DNA from 3 places in the Streptomyces sp. NPDC058674 genome. Region 3 is predicted to be linked to each of the others. Evidence: riboswitches for the same ligand, from Rfam matches in the RefSeq annotation. Region 3 holds a riboswitch; each other region holds the start of a gene.
The links. Region 3 has a riboswitch for thiamine pyrophosphate ahead of ACFWU6_RS06080 (thiamine ABC transporter substrate binding subunit). Riboswitches for the same ligand answer to the same signal wherever they lie in the genome.
Positions count from the first base shown of each region.

Region 1: linked by a shared signal. The riboswitch ahead of thiC (phosphomethylpyrimidine synthase ThiC) and the one ahead of ACFWU6_RS06080 (thiamine ABC transporter substrate binding subunit) in region 3 are both predicted to bind thiamine pyrophosphate.
Region 2: linked by a shared signal. The riboswitch ahead of thiO (glycine oxidase ThiO) and the one ahead of ACFWU6_RS06080 (thiamine ABC transporter substrate binding subunit) in region 3 are both predicted to bind thiamine pyrophosphate.

Region 1 is NZ_JBHXSC010000018.1:81,463-88,739, reverse strand. It holds gene ACFWU6_RS12535 (metallophosphoesterase) at 83-1,240, shown strand; gene ACFWU6_RS12530 (hypothetical protein) at 1,389-2,198, shown strand; gene thiC (phosphomethylpyrimidine synthase ThiC) at 2,287-4,074, opposite strand; TPP riboswitch at 4,069-4,214, opposite strand; gene ACFWU6_RS12520 (YibE/F family protein) at 4,287-5,666, shown strand; gene ACFWU6_RS12515 (SsgA family sporulation/cell division regulator) at 5,702-6,151, opposite strand; gene ACFWU6_RS12510 (IclR family transcriptional regulator) at 6,248-7,018, opposite strand; gene ACFWU6_RS12505 (DUF5326 family protein) at 7,276-7,277, opposite strand, start outside.
Region 2 is NZ_JBHXSC010000044.1:33,379-40,655, reverse strand. It holds gene pknB (Stk1 family PASTA domain-containing Ser/Thr kinase) at 1-470, opposite strand, end outside; gene ACFWU6_RS22150 (thiazole synthase) at 683-1,480, opposite strand; gene thiS (sulfur carrier protein ThiS) at 1,486-1,686, opposite strand; gene thiO (glycine oxidase ThiO) at 1,683-2,861, opposite strand; TPP riboswitch at 2,859-2,971, opposite strand; gene ACFWU6_RS22135 (NAD(P)/FAD-dependent oxidoreductase) at 3,053-4,273, shown strand; gene ACFWU6_RS22130 (Rv2175c family DNA-binding protein) at 4,506-4,871, shown strand; gene thiE (thiamine phosphate synthase) at 4,950-5,585, shown strand; gene metF (methylenetetrahydrofolate reductase [NAD(P)H]) at 5,665-6,579, shown strand; gene ACFWU6_RS22115 (hypothetical protein) at 6,629-7,277, shown strand, end outside.
Region 3 is NZ_JBHXSC010000007.1:69,052-76,328, forward strand. It holds gene rpsB (30S ribosomal protein S2) at 1-462, shown strand, start outside; gene tsf (translation elongation factor Ts) at 598-1,434, shown strand; gene pyrH (UMP kinase) at 1,597-2,376, shown strand; gene frr (ribosome recycling factor) at 2,456-3,013, shown strand; gene ACFWU6_RS06070 (phosphatidate cytidylyltransferase) at 3,013-4,080, shown strand; gene rlmN (23S rRNA (adenine(2503)-C(2))-methyltransferase RlmN) at 4,156-5,268, shown strand; TPP riboswitch at 5,327-5,435, shown strand; gene ACFWU6_RS06080 (thiamine ABC transporter substrate binding subunit) at 5,521-6,618, shown strand; gene ACFWU6_RS06085 (ABC transporter permease) at 6,714-7,277, shown strand, end outside.

The DNA.
Region 1 (7,277 bases), on a different contig from region 3:
GCATTCCTATGATGGGCGCACGACATCACGGACCCTCCTCTCCGGAGGTCAGAAGGGTCCGCAGGTGTACGGCAGCGCGACGGTGGTGGAGGGGTCGATGACTCAGGGGGCCGGTCAGGGACCCGCAATGCGGACGGACACGCTGCGGGACTTCCGGGTTCCGGTCGTCGAGCCCGTTCCGTACCCCGCGTCCCAGGGGTTCGCGGGCGAAGCACCCGTGTACGGCGAGTACCCGGCGTACTACGGCGGGAGTGCGGTGCCCGTGCGCACGATGAGCACGGAATCCGAGGACGAGGACCCCGAGGGCTACACCCCCACACAGCGGGACCTGCCCGTCATCGGGCGCGGCGCGATCGGCGGGCCGGGCGACACCGTCCAGGTCCAGTACGTCCCGCAGGAAACCGCCCCCGGGGGCCCCGGGCCGCTCTACGTGGTCGGCGACGTGCACGGCTACCTGGACGAGCTCGTCACCGAACTCCACGCCCAGGGCCTGATCGACACGGAGTGCCGCTGGTCCGCCGGCAATGCCCGGCTCTGGTTCCTCGGCGACTTCACCGACCGCGGCCCCGACGGCATCGGAGTCATCGACCTGGTCATGCGGCTCTCCGCGGAGGCCGCCGCCGCCGGCGGCTACTGCAAGGCCCTCATGGGCAATCACGAGCTGCTGCTCATCGGTGCCAAGCGGTTCGGCGACACGCCCGTCGCCTCCGGCGCCGGCACCGCCACCTTCCAGGCCGCCTGGCTCCTGAACGGCGGCCAGCGCACCGACATGGAGCGGCTCCAGGACGTCCACCTGCAGTGGATGTCGCGCCTGGACGCCGCCGTGCTGGAGGAGGACCACCTGCTGCTGCATTCGGACACCACCGCCTACCTGGACTACGGCGACTCCGTCGAGGACGTCAACGACACCATCCACGAGCTGCTCAACCGCAACGACGCCGACGTCACCTGGGACCTCTTCCGCAAGTTCACCAAGCGGTTCGCCTTCCGCGACGAGGACACCGGCCCCCAGGCCGTGCGCGAACTCCTGGGCACCTACGGCGGCAGTCGCGTCGTGCACGGCCACAGCCCCATCCCCTACCTGCTCGGCGAAGTGGGCACGGAGGACGGCGACGCGGCCCACGGACCCGAGGCGGTGGACGGCCCGCACGTGTACGCGGAAGGGCTCGCCATCGCCATGGACGGCGGGGTGACGATGGCCGGCAAACTGCTGGTCGTACAACTTCCTTTGAACGACTGACGCTTCTCCCAGCGGGGTATTTCCGGAAAGCCCCTGTCAACCGGTGGCGTGGGCGCTCTACCATCGCTCTATCCGTAGCGGGCTCTCCTCCGTTTGTGCCGGCGCCCGGGTCTACGCGGGCATACCGGCTTCTACGGAGCATCGGGGGATGCACATGACCAGCGCTCCGCACCTGCTGACCGAAGACCGGCCGGAGTTCGATCGGCTCCTCGACGAGGCGCTGCGCACCGCGCCCGACCGGCCGGAGCTCGCCGCCCTCGGCGAGCGGCTGAACGCCGAACAGCTGCGCACCATGGCCATGGGGGCCAGTGCGCTGCTCACGGGCGCGGCCGCGGCCGAGTACGACCACTACGTGAAGGTCCGTGGGGAGCGGCGCGACGAACTGCTGTCCACGCCGGGCTCGGCCGCCGAGGAGAACGACGGACAGGGTGACGGCGCCGGAGCCGGGGCCGTGGTCGCGGTCCTCGCCCCGGTACTGGCGGGCACCGCCATGCTGATCTTCCTGCTGGTGGGCTACAGCCTGAAGATGATCGAGCCGGAACCGGCCTTCGCCGAGACCATGCTGACGGCCGGCTGGCTCTTCGGCGCGCTCACCGTGGCGGGCCTGCTGTGCGCCGTGGTCGGACTGCTGGTGACGGCCGTACGCAACAGCGCCACCGAGGTGGTGGCCGACGAGACCGAGGCCGTACCCGACGAGGTCGCCCGGGCCCGTGAGGCGTGGCGCAACGCCCTGCTGGAACGCGGCATCATGCCGTTCCTGCGGGACGCCCTGGCGGACCCGAGTGCCGGGCCGGGCTTCCGGTCCCCGCGCGGACGCGGCGGCCGGATTCCCAGCCTCGGCTACACCGCACCCGACTTCACCAGCCCGGGGACCCCGTCGGAGGGCCCCCGGCCCGGCTACGCGTCCCCGGACTTCACCAGCCCGGACTTCGGCGGCCCGGAGCACGGCTCGGACTGACCCGCCCGCCTGCGCCCCGCGCCGTTCCCCGTACCGGCTGTTTCACGTGAAACATCGCGCGCAGGGGGCGGGCCGCCCCGCGGACACGTCAGTCGGCGAGCGGCAGGTACACGCGGTTGCCCGCGGCCGCGAACTCGGCGGACTTCTCCGCCATGCCCGCCTGGATCTCCTCCGCCTTGAGGTCCCCTCCGTGCTCGCGGCGGATGTCGTGCGAGATCTTCATCGAGCAGAACTTCGGACCGCACATGGAGCAGAAGTGCGCGGTCTTGGCCGGCTCGGCGGGGAGGGTCTCGTCGTGGAACTCACGCGCCGTGTCCGGGTCGAGGGCCAGGTTGAACTGGTCCTCCCACCGGAACTCGAAGCGGGCGTCCGACAGGGCGTCGTCCCACTCCTGGGCTCCGGGGTGCCCCTTGGCCAGGTCCGCCGCGTGCGCGGCGATCTTGTACGTGATGACGCCGGTCTTCACGTCGTCGCGGTTGGGCAGGCCCAGGTGCTCCTTGGGCGTGACGTAGCAGAGCATCGCGGTGCCCCACCAGGCGATCATCGCGGCGCCGATGCCCGAGGTGATGTGGTCGTAGGCCGGGGCCACGTCCGTGGTCAGCGGGCCGAGCGTGTAGAACGGCGCCTCCTCGCAGATCTCCTGCTGGAGGTCGATGTTCTCCTTGATCTTGTGCATCGGGACGTGGCCCGGGCCCTCGATCATCGTCTGGACGTTGTGCCGCTTGGCAATGGTGTTCAGCTCGCCCAGCGTCTTCAGCTCGGCGAACTGGGCCGCGTCGTTGGCGTCCGCGATGGAGCCCGGCCGCAGGCCGTCACCCAGTGAGTACGTCACGTCGTACGTCGCCAGAATGTCGCAGAGCTCCTCGAAGTTCGTGTAGAGGAAGTTCTCCTTGTGGTGCGCCAGGCACCACGCGGCCATGATCGATCCGCCGCGGGAGACGATTCCCGTCTTGCGGCGGGCGGTCAGCGGCACGTACGGCAGCAGGACGCCGGCATGGACGGTCATGTAGTCGACGCCCTGCTCGGCCTGCTCGATGACCGTGTCCTTGTAGATCTCCCAGGTCAGGTCCTCGGCGCGGCCGTCGACCTTCTCCAGGGCCTGGTAGAGCGGCACGGTGCCGATCGGGACGGGGGAGTTGCGCAGCACCCACTCGCGCGTCGTGTGGATGTTGCGGCCCGTCGAGAGGTCCATGACCGTGTCGGCGCCCCACTTGGTCGCCCAGGTCATCTTGTCGACCTCCTCCTCGATGGAGGAGGTGACGGCGGAGTTGCCGATGTTGGCGTTGACCTTCACCAGGAACCGCTTGCCGATGATCATCGGCTCGATCTCCGGGTGGTTCACATTGGCCGGCAGCACGGCGCGACCTGCGGCGATCTCCTCGCGGACCACCTCGGGGGAGACGTTCTCGCGGATCGCGACGTACTCCATCTCCGGGGTGATCTCGCCCCGGCGGGCATATGCGAGCTGCGTGACGGCGGCGCCGCCGCGGCCGCGGCGGGGCTGGCGGGGACGGCCCGGGAAGACCGCGTCGAGGTTCTTCAGCCCCCCGCGCGGCAAGGTGTGCTTGATGCCGTCGTCCTCGGGGCGCGCGGGGCGTCCCGCGTACTCCTCGGTGTCCCCGCGTCCGATGATCCAGTTCTCGCGCAGCGGCGCGAGCCCCCGGCGGACGTCCGTCTCGATTCCGGGGTCGGTGTACGGACCGGACGTGTCGTACAGCGTCACGTCCTTGCCGTTGGTGAGGTGGACCTGGCGAACCGGCACCCGGAGGTCGGGGCGGGAGCCCGCCACATACCCCTTGTGCCAGCCTGGCTGGCGCTCGGTCCGGCCGTCGGCGTCCTGGCTGACGGCAGGCGTGCGTGCGTCCTGAATGGTCATGAGACCTGATCTCCCTACGCCGGCATTACCCGGTAACAGGTTCGGCGGTCGACGCAGCCTCTTCCCGTGCGCACGGATCGTGCGCGTACGGTGATCAGCGTCCTCTCAGCCCGGTGCTCCGAGCTCCCGCGTTGTGCAAAGGTGCCCCCACGCTAGCGTCATCCAGGGCGTGCTGAACAGTGGGCCCCCTCATCTCTTGCGATGATCTGCCAGTGACGTCCTCGCCGCAGCCCCCCACCGATTCCACCGACGACCACGGCCACGCCGGCCACGCCCACCCGGGCCACGGGCCTTCCTCAGGCCATTCCCACAGCCACGGCCACGGCCCCGCGGCCCCCGTCTCCAAGCACCTGCGCAAGGTCATCGCCGCTGTGCTGATCCCCTTCGCCACCGCCGTCCTCGTCGGACTGGTGGTGCTCTGGCCCGGCGGCGCGCCGTCCCACGAGCGCACGGGGGTCGGCTTCGACCGCCAGACCCAGCAGGGCGTGGTCGTCTCGCTGGCGCTCGTCGACTGCAAGTCCGTGAACGCCTCGCAGGTGCCGCCCACGGGCGACACCTCGACCCCCGAGGGCCGGGAGGCGCAGTCCGCGCAGACGGACGAGTGCAAGAAGGCCACCGTCGAGGTCGGCACCGGCCCGGACAAGGGGCGGACCTTCGTGGAGATCGTCCAACCGGGCGCGCCGCGGCAGTTGGAGGACGGACAGGAGGTGGTGGTCGCCTACGCGCCCGATGCCCCGCGCGACCTCCAGTACTCGGTGATCGACGTGAACCGCAAGTTCCCGATGGCCCTGCTGGCCGGCATCTTCGCCCTGGCCGTGGTCCTCGTCGGGCGGATGCGCGGGCTCTTCGCGCTGATCGCACTCGTCATCAGCTTCGGCGTGCTGACCCTCTTCATCCTCCCCGCCATCCTCCAGGGATCGAATCCGCTGGTCGTCGCCGTCGTCGGGGCGAGTGCGATCATGCTCATCGGGCTCTACATGTGCCACGGCCTGACCGCGCGCACCTCGGTCGCCGTCCTCGGGACCCTGGTCTCCCTGCTGCTGATCGGCCTGCTGGGTTCGCTGTTCATCGACTGGGCCTTCCTCAGCGGCAACACCGATGACAACACCGGACTGATCCACGGGCTGTACCCCGACATCGACATGAGTGGTCTGCTGCTCGCAGGCGTGATCATCGGCTCGCTGGGCGTGCTGGACGACGTCACGGTCACCCAGACGTCCGCCGTCTGGGAACTCCGCCAGGCCGATCCGTCGATGGGATCCCGCGCCCTCTACCGCGCAGCCATCCGGATCGGCCGGGACCACATCGCATCGGTGGTCAACACCCTGGTACTGGCGTACGCGGGCGCCGCACTGCCCCTCCTGCTGCTGTTCTCGATCGCGAACAGCAGCATGGGATCGGTGGCCAACAGCGAGCTGGTGGCGGCAGAGATCGTGCGCACGCTCGTGGGATCGATCGGGCTCGTGGCCTCGGTCCCGGTGACGACGGCGCTCGCGGCACTGGTCGTCTCGGCCGACCGGCCGGGCCCGCCGGCCGCGGGGGCGGCCGCCGGGCCGGCCCGCAGCGGCCGTGGTCGGCGGCGCAAGCGCTGAATCCGGCCCGGAGGAGCGGGGCGGGCCGGCGCCGCTCAGCCGGTGTTCGGCTCGTTCTGCCGCGATTCGGCGAGGATCTTGCCGAGCGCCTCGTCGAGGTGCTCCTCGAAGTCGCCCAGGCTCCGCTCCTGACCGAGCGGAACGAGCCGGTCGGTGCGGTCCAGGAAGGCGACGAGCGGCGCCGCGCTGGCACGGAACAGAGCTCTGTCGCCGCCGACCTGGAGGCGGATGTGGACGTCGGACAGCTCTTCGGGGTCGGTGGGAGCGATGTGCACATCGCCGTCGCCGCACGCCTTGTTGATGCCGTCGAGGAGCAGTTCCCGTCCGAACGCCCACGTCACGGGCGCGTCTCCGGGAAGGTGGAAGGTAAGTCGCACTGCGTAGGGATCCCGAGCGTCGTACCGGAGTTCAACCGGGATACGGAACGAGAGCTCCTCGGAAACGAGGAAGCTCATCATGACCTCTGCCTGTACCGACTCGCGCATTGACTACCCCGCTGTAGTGGAAGTGGCCAGGAATGGTCCCCCAGGGCCTCTTGACAAGAGTGGTGGAAGCGCTAGCAGATCACAAGGAGTGAGTTTTCAGATACTGATAGAGAACATGAGGGTGCTCAACCGCGCGCCTACTTCTCTCCGCAGTTGCTCAACTGCGGACAGCAACCGACCCTCTTCGCTCAGGGGGAGGGAAATGGCCACGGTTGCAGGCGTCTCTCCGGCTGGGATCGGAATGGCCGCACACACCGTTCCCAGCGCATACTCCTGACGCTCAGTCACCGCCTGCAGCCGCTCCGGCGCCCCGAAGCGCTGCTCCAGCGAGCGCAGGTCCCGCACGGTGTAGGGGGTGATGGGGCCGACCGGATGGCGGTCGTAGTGGTCCTTGCGCGTCTTCTCGTCCAACTGGCCGAGCAGGCACTGCCCGACGGCGTGCGCGTGAGCGGTCTCGCGGAAGTCGGCCCATTCCTCGCAGGCCTGGCTGTCCGGGGTGTCCGAGACGCCGACGACCTCGATCTCACCCTCGCGGTAGACCGCGAAGTAGACGGGCGCCCCGACCGCGTCGCGAAAGTGCGCGAGGGAGTCGAGGATCATGCTGCGACGTTTCTGCTGGAGTCCGCCGCCGGCCAGCCGGACAGCCGCGTCGCCGAGTACGAAGACCCCGCTCTCGCGGCGCAGATAGCCCTCGTGCGTCAGGGTGCGCAGCAGGTGGTACGCCGTGGGCAGCGGGAGTCCGGCCTCGCGCGCCAGCTGTTTCGCCGGGGCTCCCCCGCTGTGCGATCCCACGGCTTCGAGCAGTCTCAGCGCCCGCTGCACCGAAGCGATGAGAGTCGGCACACCGGCGTTGTGAACCGCAGACAATGCTCACCCCCAGGCGTGGCGGCGGGCCTTCGGGGAAGCCCGCCCTGCGGGGGCCGCCCCCGCGTATGCCGTGGCTCCTGGGGTCGTGCTCGGTTGCTGCTCGAAGCCACCGGTTCAGAGCGGTGTCATCGGCTTCCGGCGCCCAGGGAGGGACGGCACCGATGGCCACTCTATCCACCGATTCCCGGGACCCGAGCGGTTTCGGGCCTCGCGTTCCCTCGCCTGGCTCAATCCCGGAACCGCTCCGGCCCGCCTGCCT
Region 2 (7,277 bases), on a different contig from region 3:
ACCTTGACCCGGCCGTCGTCGCCGATCAGGACGTTCTCCGGCTTCATGTCGCGGTGCACGAAACCGGCCCGGTGGGCGGCCCCGAGCGCGGCCAGCACCGGTTCCAGGATGTCGAGGGCGGCCCGCGGCTGGAGCGCGCCGCGCTCGCGGAGCACGTCGCGCAGGGTGCAGCCGGAGACGTACTCCATGGCAAGGAAGACGTACGGTCCGTCCGCGCCCTGGTCGAAGACGGCCACCACGTTCGGGTGGGCGAGGCGGGCGACGGACTTCGCCTCCCGGATGAACCGGTCGACGAAGGCCGTGTCGGCGGCGAGCGCCGGATGCATCACCTTCAGCGCGAGGACGCGGTCCAGGCGGGTGTCGACGGCCCGGTAGACCGTGGCCATGCCGCCGGCCGCGATGCGGGCGTCGATGCGGTAGCGGCCGTCGAGCACGCGCCCGACGACGGGGTCATCCAGGGTCGTATCCACGCGCCGATTCTACGAGCGGCGGCGTTTGCACCGCGTCGGGCGGGTCGCCTTGCAGCCCAGCTGTGACGGAGCCGACTGTGCCCCGCCGCCGCGGCGGGGACCCGCGCCGCCCCCCGAGGGCCGGGGTGCCCCGCCCCGAAGGCCCGGCGCCCGGCCGCGAAGGACCCGGCGCCGGCCCCGGATCGTCCCGCCCCGGACCCCGCGCCCCGGCGTCAGAAGGCCGGGCGTTCCGGGTCCAGGGCGGCGCGGCCCTCCGCGGGGGAGGAGGCCAGGGCGAAGCGCCGCTGCGGGATGCGCCCCGCGCGGAAGGCCAGGCGCCCCGCCGACACGGCGTCCCGCATCGCGGCGGCCATCAGCACCGGCTCCTGTGCCCGCGTCACGGCCGACGCCAGCATCACCGCCGCGCAGCCCAGCTCCATCGCCAACGCCACGTCGGACGCCGTGCCGGCCCCCGCGTCCAGGATCACGGGGACCCCGGCCCGCTGGGTGATCAACTCGAAGTTGTGCGGATTGCGGATGCCCATCCCGGAGCCGATCGGGGAGCCCAGCGGCATGATCGCCGCGCAGCCCGCGTCCTCCAGCTTCCGGGCCAGCACCGGATCGTCGTTGGTGTACGGCAGGACCGTGAAGCCCTCGTCCACGAGGATCTCGGCCGCGTCCAGCAGCTCGACCCCGTCGGGCAGCAGGGTCCGCTCGTCCGCCACGACCTCCAGCTTGATCCAGTCCGTGCCGAGCGCCTCCCGGGCCAGCCTGGCCGTCAGCACGGCCTCGCCCGCCGTGAAGCAGCCCGCCGTGTTCGGCAGGACCGCGATGCCCAGCTTCGCCAGCACCGACAGGACGGACCCCTGCACCGTCGGGTCCAGGCGGCGCATGGCCACCGTCGTCAGCTCGGTTCCGGAGGCGAGCAGCGCGCGCTCCAGCACGTCCGGGCTCGGGGCGCCGCCCGTGCCCATCACCAGGCGGGAGGAGAAGGTCCGGCCGCCCAGGGTGAACAGGTCGTCGTCCGCCATCGCGCTCAGCCCCCCTGGACCGCGGTGAGGACCTCGACGCGGTCGCCGTCGCCCACGGACGTGGCGGTCCACTGCCCGCGCGGGACCACGGTCTCGTTGAGCGCCGCGGCCACCCCGGAGGAGGCGGCGGTCAGGGTGGCCACCACCGCGTCGAGGGTGGTGCCGTCCGCGACCTCGCGCGGCTCGCCGTTGACGGAGATGGTCATGCGTACGACTCCTGACGTGCGGCGGAGAACCGGCGGGGGGTGAAGGGGAGCGCGATCGGCGGCAGTTCGCCGGTCGCCAGCAGCTCCGCCATGACCTCGCCCGTGAGGGGGGTCAGCAGGACCCCGTTGCGGTAGTGCCCGGTGGCCAGGTGCAGGCCGGGCAGTTCGGTCGGCCCGAGCAGCGGCGCGTTGTCCGGCGAGCCGGGCCGCAGTCCCGCCCGGGTCTCGGTGAGCGGCAGTTCGGTGATCCCGGGCACCAGCTCGTGGGCGTCGCGCAGCAGTTCGTAGACCCCGCCCGCGGTGACCGTGGTGTCCCAGCCCAGTTCCTCGCTGGTCGCGCCGATGACGAGCTCGCCGTTCTCGCGCGGCACCAGGTAGACGTGGCTGCCGCGGACCACCGCCCGTACGGTCCGGGACAGGAACGCCCCGTACGCCGCCGGCACCGCGAGCCGCAGCACCTGCCCCTTCACCGGCCGCACGGGCGCCACGGCCTCCGGCGGTACGCCCGCCAGCCGGCCGCTCAGCGAGCCCGCCGCCAGCACTGTCTGGTCGGCGCGCAGTTCCGTGCCGTCGTCGAGCAGGGCGCCCGTCGCGCGGTCGGCGGCGACCAGCAGCTGCCGTGCGGCCGTCCGGCGGATCTCGACTCCGGCCCCCTCGCAGGCGGCCAGCAGGGCGGCCGCGAGCCGGCGCGGATCGACCTGGTGGTCGCCGTCCACCCGCAGGCCGCCGCGTACGCCGGGGGCCAGCATCGGCTCCAGGCGGCGGCACTCGCGACCGGTGAGCCACTCGGACTCCAGCCCGCAGCGCCGCTGGAGGGCGTGCAGTTCCCGCAGGTGGAGCCGGTCGTCGGAGTCGAGGGCCACGGCGAGCGTGCCGCAGGCCCGGTAGCCGATGTCCAGGCCGCCGGCGGCCCCGGCGAGCTCGGCCGCGAACTGCGGGTAGCGGGCCGCGGAGGCGAGTCCGAGCCCCAGCAGGGGCTCCTCGCCGTAGTGCAGCTCGGTGACGGGGGCGAGCATGCCGGCCGCGACCTGCGCGGCGCCGCCGCCGGGCGCCGGGTCGGCGAGCACGGTGCACAGGCCCCGAAGGGCCGCCCGCCAGGCGGTGACGAGTCCGATGATCCCGCCCCCGATGACGAGGACGTCGGCTCCCCGGGGAGACGTTCGAGATGAGTGCATGGGCGTCCAGCCCCTCCCTTCGCCGGCATGACCCGGATCAGGTTCGTACGGTCGGAGGCCGTCCAGCCTCCCTCTCAGCCCGGTGCGCCCGGACTCCCGCGATAGGTACGGTGGCCAGACTAACCCCGGTCCGGACGACCGGTAAGGCGGCGCCTGTTCCTGATGGTCCATCAGGTCATTAGGCTGGCCGCGTGAGCGAGCAGACGGAACAGACACAGCGCGGCGTCGTGATCGTGGGCGCCGGAATGGCCGGCGTGCAGACCGCGGTCGCCCTGCGCGAGCAGGGCTTCACCGGCCCCGTGACCCTGCTGGGGGCCGAGCCGCACCAGCCCTACGACCGCCCCCCGCTGTCCAAGGCGGTCCTGCTCGGCAAGGCCGAGGACTCCGCCTTCGACGTGGACTTCGAAGGGCTCGGCATCGGGCTCCGGCTCGGGACGGAGGTCACCGGGCTGCGGGCCGCCGACCGGGAGCTGGACACCGGGGCGGGCCCGGTGCCGTACGGGACCCTCGTCCTGGCGACCGGCGCGCTGCCGTTGACGCTGCCCGCCACCGCCGGGGTCCCGGGCGTGCACCTGCTGCGCACCGTCGACGACGCGGCGCGGCTGCGGCCGGTCCTGGCGGCGGCCGACCGGGCGGTGGTCGTCGGGGCCGGCTGGATCGGTGCGGAGTTCGCCACCGCCGCCCGCGAGGCGGGCTGCGAGGTGGTCGTCGTCGAGGCCGCGGACCGGGTCCTGGCCGGAGCCCTGCCCGCCGAGGTCACCGAGCCGATGGCGCGCTGGTACGAGGAGGCCGGCGCCCGGCTGCTCACCGGAGCCAAGGTCGCGGGGATCGAGGAGGGCCGCGTCCTCCTGGCGGACGGCCGCACCCTGCCGGCCGGCGCGGTGGTGGTCGGCATCGGCGCCCGCCCGGCCACCGGCTGGCTGGCCGGCAGCGGAGTGGAGCTGGGCCCCGACGGCTCGGTCACCGCCGACGCCTACCTGCGGACCTCGCTGCCCGGGGTCTACGCGGTCGGCGACTGCGCATCCTTCCCCTCGGCCCGCTACGGCACGCGGCTGCTCGTCCACCACTGGGACAACGCCCTCCAGGGCCCGCGCGCGGTCGCGGTGAACGTCCTGGCCGGCGGGCCCGCCCGGGCCTACGACCCGGTCCCGTACTTCTGGTCCGAGCAGTTCGGGCGCTTCGTGCAGTACGCCGGCCACCACGGCGGCGCCGACACCCTCCTGTGGCGGGGCGACCCGGCCGCCCCGGCCTGGTCGGTGTGCTGGCTGCGCGACGGCGCCCTGGTGGCGATCCTCGCCGTGGGCCGCCCCCGTGACCTGGCGCAGGGCCGCAAGCTCATCGAGTCGGGAGCCGCCCTCGACCCCGACCGGGTCGCCGACCCGGCCGTCCCGCTGAGGTCCACGGCCCGCTAGTGCTGTGACCGGAAAGGTTCACCGGGTCGCGGCGCCCGGCACGGCACCTCGCCGCGTTGTCGGACCGCGCAGGTACGTCCAGTACGAGCCGCGGCCCTCCGCCTTGCGATGCACCGCACCGGACACCGCGCCCCGGCAAACCCTTCCGGCCACAGCACCAGGCAGCGGCGCCGGTACCCGGACGGGGTCGCTCGGGTACCGGGTGTCGGCCCGAGATGGCAGGCTTGTGCCTGTGACCGAGATTGACGCAAAGATCGATTCCCTTGTCCCCGCCTGGCTGTTCCTCCCCGACATCGCGGAGATGCTCGACATCGAGGTGACCCGGGTCCGCCAGATGGTGAAGGAAGGGCAGCTGATCGCCGTGCGCCGGGGCGAGAACCGCGCCCTCCAGGTGCCCGCCCCCTTCATCGACGGCGACAAGGTCGTCAAGGGCCTCGTGGGCCTGCTGACCGTGCTGCGCGACGACCGCTTCTCCGAGGAGGAGATCCTCGAGTGGCTGTTCACCGAGGACCCGACCCTGCCCGGCACCCCCGTGCAGGCGCTGAGCGAGAATCGCGGCACGGAGGTGAAGCGCCGCGCTCAGGCGCTCGCCCTGTGACCTGATCCGCATCCGCTCCACCGCGGCGTACGGGCCGCTCCCGGCGCGTACGCCGCCTCCACCCCGGGGGGTACACCCATGCAGCTTTCCGACGCCCGGCTCTACCTGTGCACGGACGCCCGCAAGCGCCAGGGTGACCTCCCCGAGTTCCTCGACGCCGTGCTCGCAGGCGGCGTGGACGTCGTCCAGCTCCGCGACAAGGGCATGGAGGCCGGCGAGGAGCTCGACCACCTGCGGGTCTTCGCCGAGGCCGCACGGCGCCACGGCAAGCTCCTCGCCGTCAACGACCGCGCCGACGTCGCCCACGCCATCGGCTCCGACGTCCTGCACCTCGGCCAGGGCGACATCCCCGTCCCCGCCGCCCGCGCGATCCTCGGCGAGCGGGTGCTGATGGGCCGCTCCTGCCACGCCGAGCACGAGGTGGACGCCGCCGTCGCCGAGCCCGGCGTCGACTACTTCTGCACCGGCCCCTGCTGGCCCACCCCCACCAAGCCCGGCCGCTCCGCCCCCGGCCTGGGCCTCGTCCGGTACGCGGCCTCCCTGGAGCAGGACCGCCCCTGGTTCGCCATCGGCGGCATCGACGCGACGAATCTGGACGAGGTGCTGGACGCCGGCGCCACCCGCATCGTGGTCGTCCGCGCCCTCACCGAGGCCCCGGACCCCGGGGCGGCCGCGGCCGACCTCGCCCGGCGGGTCCGCTCCCGCCTCGGCTGACGCCGCCGAAGTGTCCAAAAACGTGTCCAAAAGGCGGACACCGCTTCGACGTCCGCCCGGGCGCGTCTAACCTGCCGTCATGGCCTCTGGTACCGCTTCCACCTGGTCGGACCGCGCGCACACGGTCCGCGACCTCATCGCGTCCGGGCGCTCGTACTCCTTCGAGTTCTGGGCTCCGAAGACGGAGAAGGGCGAGCGCAACCTCTGGAACGCGCTGCGCCGGGTCGAGGCGGTGGCCCCGAGTTTCGTGTCCGTCACGTACGGCGCCGGCGGCTCCACCCGCGGCGGCACCGTGCGCGCCACGCAGCAGATCGCCGCGGACACCACCCTGACCCCCGTCGCGCACCTCACCGCCGTCGACCACTCGATCGCCCAGCTGCGCAACGTCATCGGACAGTTCGCCGACGCGGGCATCCGCAACATGCTGGTCGTCCGCGGAGACCCGCCGGGCGACCCCATGGGCGAGTGGGTGGCCCACCCCGAGGGCCTCCACTACGCGGCCGACCTGGTCCGGCTGGTCAAGGAGTCCGGCGACTTCTGCGTCGGCGTCGCGGCCTTCCCCGAGATGCACCCGCGCTCGACGGACTGGGACACGGACATCCGGCACTTCGTGGACAAGTGCCGCGCGGGCGCCGACTACGCGATCACCCAGATGTTCTTCGATCCGGAGAACTACCTGCGGCTGCGCGACAGCGTCGAGAAGGCCGGCTGCGAGACCCCGATCATCCCCGAGGTCATGCCCGTTGTGGGCATCAAGCAGCTCGACCGGCTGCCGCAGCTCAGCAACGCGCTCTTCCCCGCGGACGTGAAAGAGCGCATGCTCGCGGTCAAGGACGACCCGGCGGCTGTACGCTCCATTGGCATCGAGTTCGCCACGGAGTTCTGCGCGCGGCTGCTGTCCGAGGGTGTCCCGGGGCTGCACTTCATCACGCTGAACAACTCCACGGCGACTCTCGAAATCTACGAGAACCTGGGCCTGCACCAGCGGGCCTGATCGGCGGGCCCCGTTTTCGGGCGGTCCGCCGCACCGAGAGGGGCCATGCGTGGGAATGACGGTCCTCTACATCGCGTTCGGAATCGTCGCGCTGTGGCTGCTTGCCGAGGTCCTGATGCAGTACAAGGCCCGGCTCCGCTGGCGCCTGCTCGCCTTCACGGGCTTCCTGGGCGTGGTCGCCGGCGTGGTCCTGCCGTCGGTGCCGGTCATCGGCGCCGGCGCCGCCGCGTTCGCCGTGGGCCAGATCCTGGTCACGCTCTCCTTCCGCAAGGGCTTCGTGGCCGGCTGGGCACTGCGCCGCGCCCCGGAGCCGGTCCGGCAGTCCGGCCGGCGCCGGTCCGGCGGGCCGCGTCCGGAGCCCGCGCTGCGGGTGACCGCGCTGGAGTACGGGTCCGAGGGCGGAGCCGGCGACGAGGACGGCGCCGGACGGGCCGCGGAGCGGCGTTCCCAGGCGCGGGCCGAGGAGGTCTACAGCCCCGAGCCGGTCCCCGAGGACACCGGTTCCTACGGCATACAGAGCTTCGCGCCCGCCCCCGACGCGGGCCGGACGGCCGCGTTCGCCTCGCCGTTCACCACCGCGGAGCAGGACGCGCACCAGTACGCCGCGTACTACGAGCCGACCGGTCAGGGCGGTTCCGACGGCTACGACTACTCGGCCGGCTATCCGGCGGGCGGGCAGCCGGTCTACGCCGCCTACT
Region 3 (7,277 bases):
CCCAGCGCGGTCTGGATCGTCGACACCAAGAAGGAGCACATCGCCGTCGGTGAGGCGCGCAAGCTCCACATCCCGGTCGTCGCGATCCTCGACACCAACTGCGACCCCGACGAGGTCGACTACAAGATCCCGGGCAACGACGACGCGATCCGCTCCGTCACCCTGCTCACCCGCGTGATCGCCGACGCCGTCGCCGAGGGCCTCATCGCCCGCTCCGGCGCTGCGACCGGCGACTCGAAGCCGGGCGAGAAGGCCGCCGCCGAGCCGCTCGCCGAGTGGGAGCGCGACCTGCTCGAGGGCGACAAGAAGGCCGACGACGCCGAGGCCGCTCCGGCCGAGGCCGCTGCCGAGGCCCCCGCCGCCGAGGCCGAGGCCGAGGTCGTCGAGGCTCCGGCCGCCGACGCCCCGGCTGCCGACGCCGAGGCTGCTCCGGCCGCCGACGCCGACGCCGAGCAGGCCTGACCCACTGAGAGCGCCCGGTGTTCACGCACCGGGCACTCCCAGCACGGACGATGACGGCGGGGGAGCCGCGCCCTGGGCGCGGCGCCTCCGCCGTTCACCCGTAGATCTACGACTTCGAGAGAGAATCACAGACTCATGGCGAACTACACCGCCGCTGACGTCAAGAAGCTCCGCGAGCTCACCGGCGCCGGCATGATGGACTGCAAGAACGCTCTGGTGGACTCCGACGGCGACGTCGACAAGGCCATGGAAGCGCTCCGCATCAAGGGCCAGAAGGGCGTCGCCAAGCGCGAGGGCCGTTCCGCCGAGAACGGCGCGGTCGTCTCCCTCATCGCCGACGACAACACCTCCGGTGTCCTCGTCGAGCTGAAGTGCGAGACGGACTTCGTCGCCAAGGGCGACAAGTTCCTGGCCGTCGCCAACCAGCTGGCCGCCCACGTCGCCGCCACCTCCCCGGCCGACATCGAGGCGCTCCTCGCGTCCGAGATCGAGCCCGGCAAGACGGTCCAGGCGTTCGTGGACGAGGCGAACGCCAACCTCGGCGAGAAGATCGTCCTGGACCGCTTCGCGCAGTTCACCGGCGGCTACGTGGCGTCGTACATGCACCGCACGATGCCCGACCTGCCGTTCCAGATCGGCGTTCTGGTCGAGCTCGACAAGGAGAACGCCGAGGTCGCCCGCGGCGTCGCGCAGCACATCGCCGCGTTCGCCCCGCAGTGGCTCTCCAAGGAAGACGTCCCGGCCGAGAAGGTCGAGTCCGAGCGTCGCATCGCCGAAGAGGTCACCCGCGCGGAGGGCAAGCCCGAGGCCGCCCTGCCGAAGATCGTCGAGGGTCGCATCAACGGCTTCTTCAAGGACGCCACCCTGCTGGGCCAGCCGTACGCGCTGGACAACAAGAAGTCCGTCCAGAAGGTCCTGGACGAGGCCGGTGTCACCCTGAAGCGCTTCAGCCGCATCAAGGTCGGCATCTGAGTCCGTCCGTACGCGACGGACACCGGACCCCGGTAGGGTCTGAAGCAGTCGTCCGCGCTCGCGCAGGGCGACCGCAGATCTGACGAGGAGGCCATTGCCGTAGAGGGAACCGCAAGGACCCACCGGCAATGGCCTTCTTCGTATGTGCACGAGGAGATCTCCATGAATCAGGGCGTGGACCCCCACACCGCATCCGACGACAAGAGCGACCAGGACAAGAAGGGCCGCCGCTTCATGCTGAAGCTGTCGGGCGAGGCCTTCTCAGGTGGCGGAGGGCTCGGCGTCGACCCCGACGTGGTCCACGCCATCGCGCGTGAGATCGCCGCGGTGGTCCGCGACGGCGCGGAGATCGCCATCGTGATCGGCGGTGGCAACTTCTTCCGCGGTGCCGAGCTCCAGCAGCGCGGCATGGACCGGGCCCGGTCCGACTACATGGGCATGCTCGGCACCGTCATGAACTGCCTCGCCCTCCAGGACTTCCTGGAGAAGGAGGGCATCGACTCGCGCGTGCAGACCGCCATCACGATGGGCCAGGTCGCGGAGCCGTACATCCCGCTGCGTGCCGTGCGGCACCTGGAGAAGGGCCGCGTCGTGATCTTCGGCGCCGGCATGGGCATGCCGTACTTCTCCACCGACACCACGGCCGCCCAGCGCGCCCTGGAGATCGACGCCGAGGCCCTGCTCATGGGCAAGAACGGTGTCGACGGCGTCTACGACTCGGACCCGAAGAAGAATCCGGACGCGGTGAAGTTCGACGCGCTCGAGTACAGCGAGGTGCTCTCGCGCGACCTCAAGGTCGCCGACGCCACCGCCATCACGCTGTGCCGCGACAACAAGCTGCCGATCCTCGTCTTCGAGCTGCTCGCCGAGGGCAATATCGCGCGCGCCGTCAAGGGTGAGAAGATCGGCACGCTCGTCAGCGACCAGGGAACCCGGACCTGAGCAGTCCGCTGCCGGGCCCGGCCGGGCCCGTCCGCCCCCGCCCGCCCGAACATCCATATCCGACATGCAGGAGCACGTGGTGACCGAAGAGATCCTCCTCGAGGCCGAGGAGAAGATGGAAAAGGCCGTCGTCGTCGCCAAGGAGGACTTCGCCGCGATTCGCACCGGTCGTGCGCACCCGGCGATGTTCAACAAGATCGTGGCCGACTACTACGGCGCCATCACGCCCATCAACCAGCTCGCGTCCTTCTCCGTGCCCGAGCCGCGCATGGCGATCGTGACGCCGTTCGACAAGAGCGCCCTGCGCAACATCGAGCAGGCCATCCGCGACTCCGACCTCGGTGTCAATCCGAGCAACGACGGCAGCATCATCCGGGTGACCTTCCCCGAGCTGACGCAGGACCGCCGCAAGGAGTACATCAAGGTCGCCCGCACCAAGGCCGAGGACTCGAAGATCTCGCTGCGTGCCGTCCGCCGCAAGGCGAAGGACGCCCTTGACAAGCTCGTCAAGGACAAGGAGGCCGGCGAGGACGAGGTGCGCCGCGCGGAGAAGGAGCTCGACGACACCACCGCGAAGTACGTCGCGCAGGTGGACGAGCTGCTCAAGCACAAGGAAGCCGAGCTCCTCGAGGTCTGATGAACGACTCTCCCTGGGCCACGGAGCCGGTTCCGGCGGGTCCCGCATACGATGCGCTGGTGGGCCCGCACACTCGGCCCATGCCCATCGTGCCCGATGCCGCCGGCCGTGACTTCTACGACCGGGAAGCACGCGATCGGGGGGCCGCCGCTGTCGGCGGCCCCCCGTTCCGCGCCGAGACGCCGCCGCAGGAGCCCATGCCCAGCCCCCCGCCATCGCAGGCCCCGCAGGCCGCCTCGCCCCCGCCGAAGAAGCGCGCGGGGCGGGATCTGCGTGCCGCCATAGGAGTCGGCGTCGGCCTCGGTGCGGTGATCTTCGCCTCGCTGCTGATCGTCAAGGCGGTCTTCGTCGGCGTCGTCGTCGTCGCGGTCGTCGTGGGCCTGTGGGAGCTCACCTCCCGGCTCCAGGAGAAGAAGGGCATCAAGGCGCCGCTCGTCCCGCTCGCGGTCGGCGGCGCCGCCATGATCATCGCCGGGTACGTCCGGGGGGCCGAGGGCGCGTGGGTCGCCATGGCGCTGACCGCGCTGGCGATCCTGGTCTGGCGGATGACCGAACCGCCCGAGGACTACCTCAAGGACGTCACGGCGGGCGTGTTCGCCGCCTTCTACGTGCCCTTCCTGGCCACCTTCGTGGCGATGCTGCTCACCGCCGACGACGGACCGCAGCGCGTGATGACCTTCCTGCTGCTGACCGTGGTCAGCGACACCGGGGCGTACGCGGTCGGCTGGCGCTTCGGCCGGACCAAGCTCGCGCCCCGCATCAGCCCCGGCAAGACCCGTGAGGGCCTCCTCGGCGCGGTGGCCTTCGCCATGGCCGCCGGCGCGCTGTGCATGGAGTTCCTGATCGACGGCGGTGCCTGGTGGCAGGGCCTGGTACTGGGCCTCGCGGTCGCGGTCAGCGCCACCCTGGGCGACCTGGGCGAGTCGATGATCAAGCGGGACCTGGGCATCAAGGACATGGGCACCCTGCTGCCGGGCCACGGCGGCATCATGGACCGGCTGGACTCCCTGCTGCCGACCGCTCCCGTGGTCTGGCTGCTGCTGGCGGCCTTCGTCGGCACGGGCTGATACCGTCCGGGCGGTTACCCTTGAAGGGCGCGCTGCTTCTGCGGCGCGCCTTTCGTCTTACGAGGAGTACCTGCCATGGCCCGCCCCGTCCCGGGAGAGCTCACCTTCGTCGCCCCTCGCGGAGTCAAGAAGCCGCCCCGGCACCTTGCCGACATGACCCCGGCCGAGCGTCGTGAGGCGGTCGCCGCGATCGGTGAGAAGCCGTTCCGGGCCAAGCAGCTCTCGCAGCACTACTTCGCCCGCTACGCGCACGACCCGGCGGAGTGGACGGACATCCCCGCGGCCTCCCGCGAGAAGCTCCAGCAGGAGCTGCTGCCGAACCTGATGAACGTCCTGCGGCACATCTCGTGCGACGACGACACGACCCGCAAGACCCTGTGGAAGCTGCACGACGGCACGCTCGTCGAGTCCGTGCTGATGCGCTACCCGGACCGGGTCACCATGTGCATCTCCTCCCAGGCCGGCTGCGGCATGAACTGCCCGTTCTGCGCCACCGGCCAGGCGGGGCTGGACCGCAACCTGTCCACCGCCGAGATCGTGCACCAGATCGTCGACGGCATGCGCGCCCTGCGCGACGGGGAGGTCCCGGGCGGGCCCGCCCGCCTGTCGAACATCGTCTTCATGGGCATGGGCGAACCGCTGGCCAACTACAACCGCGTCGTGGGCGCCATCCGCCGGCTCACCGACCCGGAGCCCGACGGCCTCGGGCTGTCGCAGCGCGGCATCACCGTCTCCACCGTGGGCCTGGTCCCGGCGATGCTGCGCTTCGCCGACGAGGGCTTCAAGTGCCGCCTGGCCGTCTCGCTGCACGCGCCGGACGACGAGCTGCGCGACACCCTGGTCCCCGTGAACACCCGCTGGAACGTCCGCGAGGTCCTCGGCGCGGCCTGGGAGTACGCCGAGAAGTCCGGCCGCCGGATCTCCATCGAGTACGCCCTGATCCGCGACATCAACGACCAGGCCTGGCGCGGCGACCTGCTGGGCAAGCTGCTCAAGGGCAAGCGCGTCCACGTCAACCTGATCCCGCTGAACCCGACGCCGGGCTCGAAGTGGACCGCCTCGCGGCCCGAGGACGAGAAGGCCTTCGTGGAGGCCATCGCCCGGCACGGCGTGCCCGTGACCGTACGGGACACCCGCGGTCAGGAGATCGACGGCGCGTGCGGCCAGCTCGCTGCCTCGGAGCGCTGACGACCGTTTCTGATCGATCACATTCGGCCACGGGGTACCCTGTGGCCGAACCAATTTCATATTCCGACAGGGGAGCGCCACAGCGCTGAGAGTGCGGTAACCGCCACCGCAGACCCTCTGAACCTCGCCCCGGTCATTCGGGGTAGGAAGTTCGGTCACCACTCAAGCTGTTGCGCCCTGCCCGGCGTCCGCTCGTACGGAGCGCCGGGCAGGGCCGCGTCTTCTCCTGGACATCCCAGGAGGAATTGACCAGTGAGCACCACCAGGAAGATCGCGGGCGCCGCGCTCGCGGCCGCGCTGGGCGTCACCGCGCTCAGCGCCTGCGGCGGCGACGCCGAGGACTCGTCCGCGGGCGCGGGCGACGCCCCCGCGTCCAAGACCGTCACCCTCGTCTCGCACGACTCCTTCAACGTGACCGACGCGGTCCTCAAGGAGTTCGAGCAGGAGAGCGGCTACACCGTCAAGAAGCTGAAGTCCGGAGACGCGGGCGCGGCGCTGAACCAGGAGATCCTCACCAAGGGCTCCCCGCGCGGCGACGTCTTCTTCGGCGTCGACAACACCCTGCTCTCGCGCGCCCTCGACAACGGCATCTTCACCCCGTACGAGGCCAAGGGCCTGGGCGAGGTGAAGCCGGAGTACCGGCTGGACGCGGAGCACCGGGTCACACCGGTCGACTCCGGCGACATCTGCGTCAACTACGACAAGCAGTACTTCGCCGACAAGAAGATCGCCCCGCCGCAGACGCTGGACGACCTGATCAAGCCGGAGTACAAGGACCTGCTGGTCACCGAGAACGCCGCGACCTCCTCGCCCGGCCTCGGCTTCCTGCTCGCCTCCGTCGGCAAGTACGGCGAAGACGGCTGGAAGGACTACTGGAGCAAGCTCAAGGCCAACGGCGTCGAGGTCGTCGACGGCTGGGAGCAGGCCTACAACGAGCGGTTCTCCGGCTCGGCGGGCGGCAGGAAGGCCAAGGGCGACCGCCCGCTGGTCGTCTCCTACGCCTCCAGCCCGCCCGTCGAGGTGCTGTACGGGGAGCCGCAGCCGGCCGAGGCCCCCACGGGCGTTTCCACCGGTACGTGCTTCCGCCAGGTCGAGTTCGCGGGCCTGCTGAAGGGCGCGAAGAACGAGGCGGGCGGCAAGGCGCTCCTGGACTTCCTGATCAGCAGGAAGTTCCAGGAGGACATGCCGCTCCAGATGTTCGTGAACCCGGTGACGAAGGACGCGGCCCTGCCGGAGCTGTTCACCAAGCACGGCGTGGTGGTCGAGAAGCCCGAGGCCGTGGCTCCGGAGACCATCGCGAAGAACCGTGAGCAGTGGGTCAAGGCATGGTCCTCGCTCGTCGTGAAGTAGGAACTCCCGTGGGCCCGGGGGCGGCGCCGGGGGGCGCCGCGCCGGGTCCCGGTCCCCGTGGAGGCGGGCGGGCCATGGCCGTGCGGCTCGGCCTGATGGCCGTGCCCCTCGCCTTCTTCGGGCTGTTCTTCGCCTACCCCGTCGGCGCGATCGTCGGGCGCGGGCTCACGACGGACGCGGGCTGGCAGTTCGGCCGGGCCGCCGAGGTGCTCGCCCGGCCGGACATCGCCGGCGTGCTGTGGTTCACCACCTGGCAGGCGCTCGCCTCGACCGTCCTCACGCTGCTGGTCGCGCTCCCCGGCGCGTACGTCTTCGCGCGCTTCGCGTTCCCCGGCAAGCAACTGCTGCGGGCCGTGGTCACCGTGCCGTTCGTGCTCCCCACCGTCGTCGTCGGCACCGCGTTCCTCGCGCTGGTCGGCCGCGGCGGACTGCTGGACGAGCTGTGGGGCGTCCGGCTCGACACCACCGTGTGGGCCATCCTGCTGGCCCACGTCTTCTTCAACTACGCCGTGGTCGTACGGACCGTCGGCGGCCTCTGGGCGCAGCTCGATCCCCGCCAGGAGGAGGCCGCCCGGGTGCTGGGCGCCGGACGGTTCGCCGCGTGGCGCCGGGTGACGCTGCCCGCGCTGGGCCCGGCGGTGGCCGCCGCCGCGCTGATG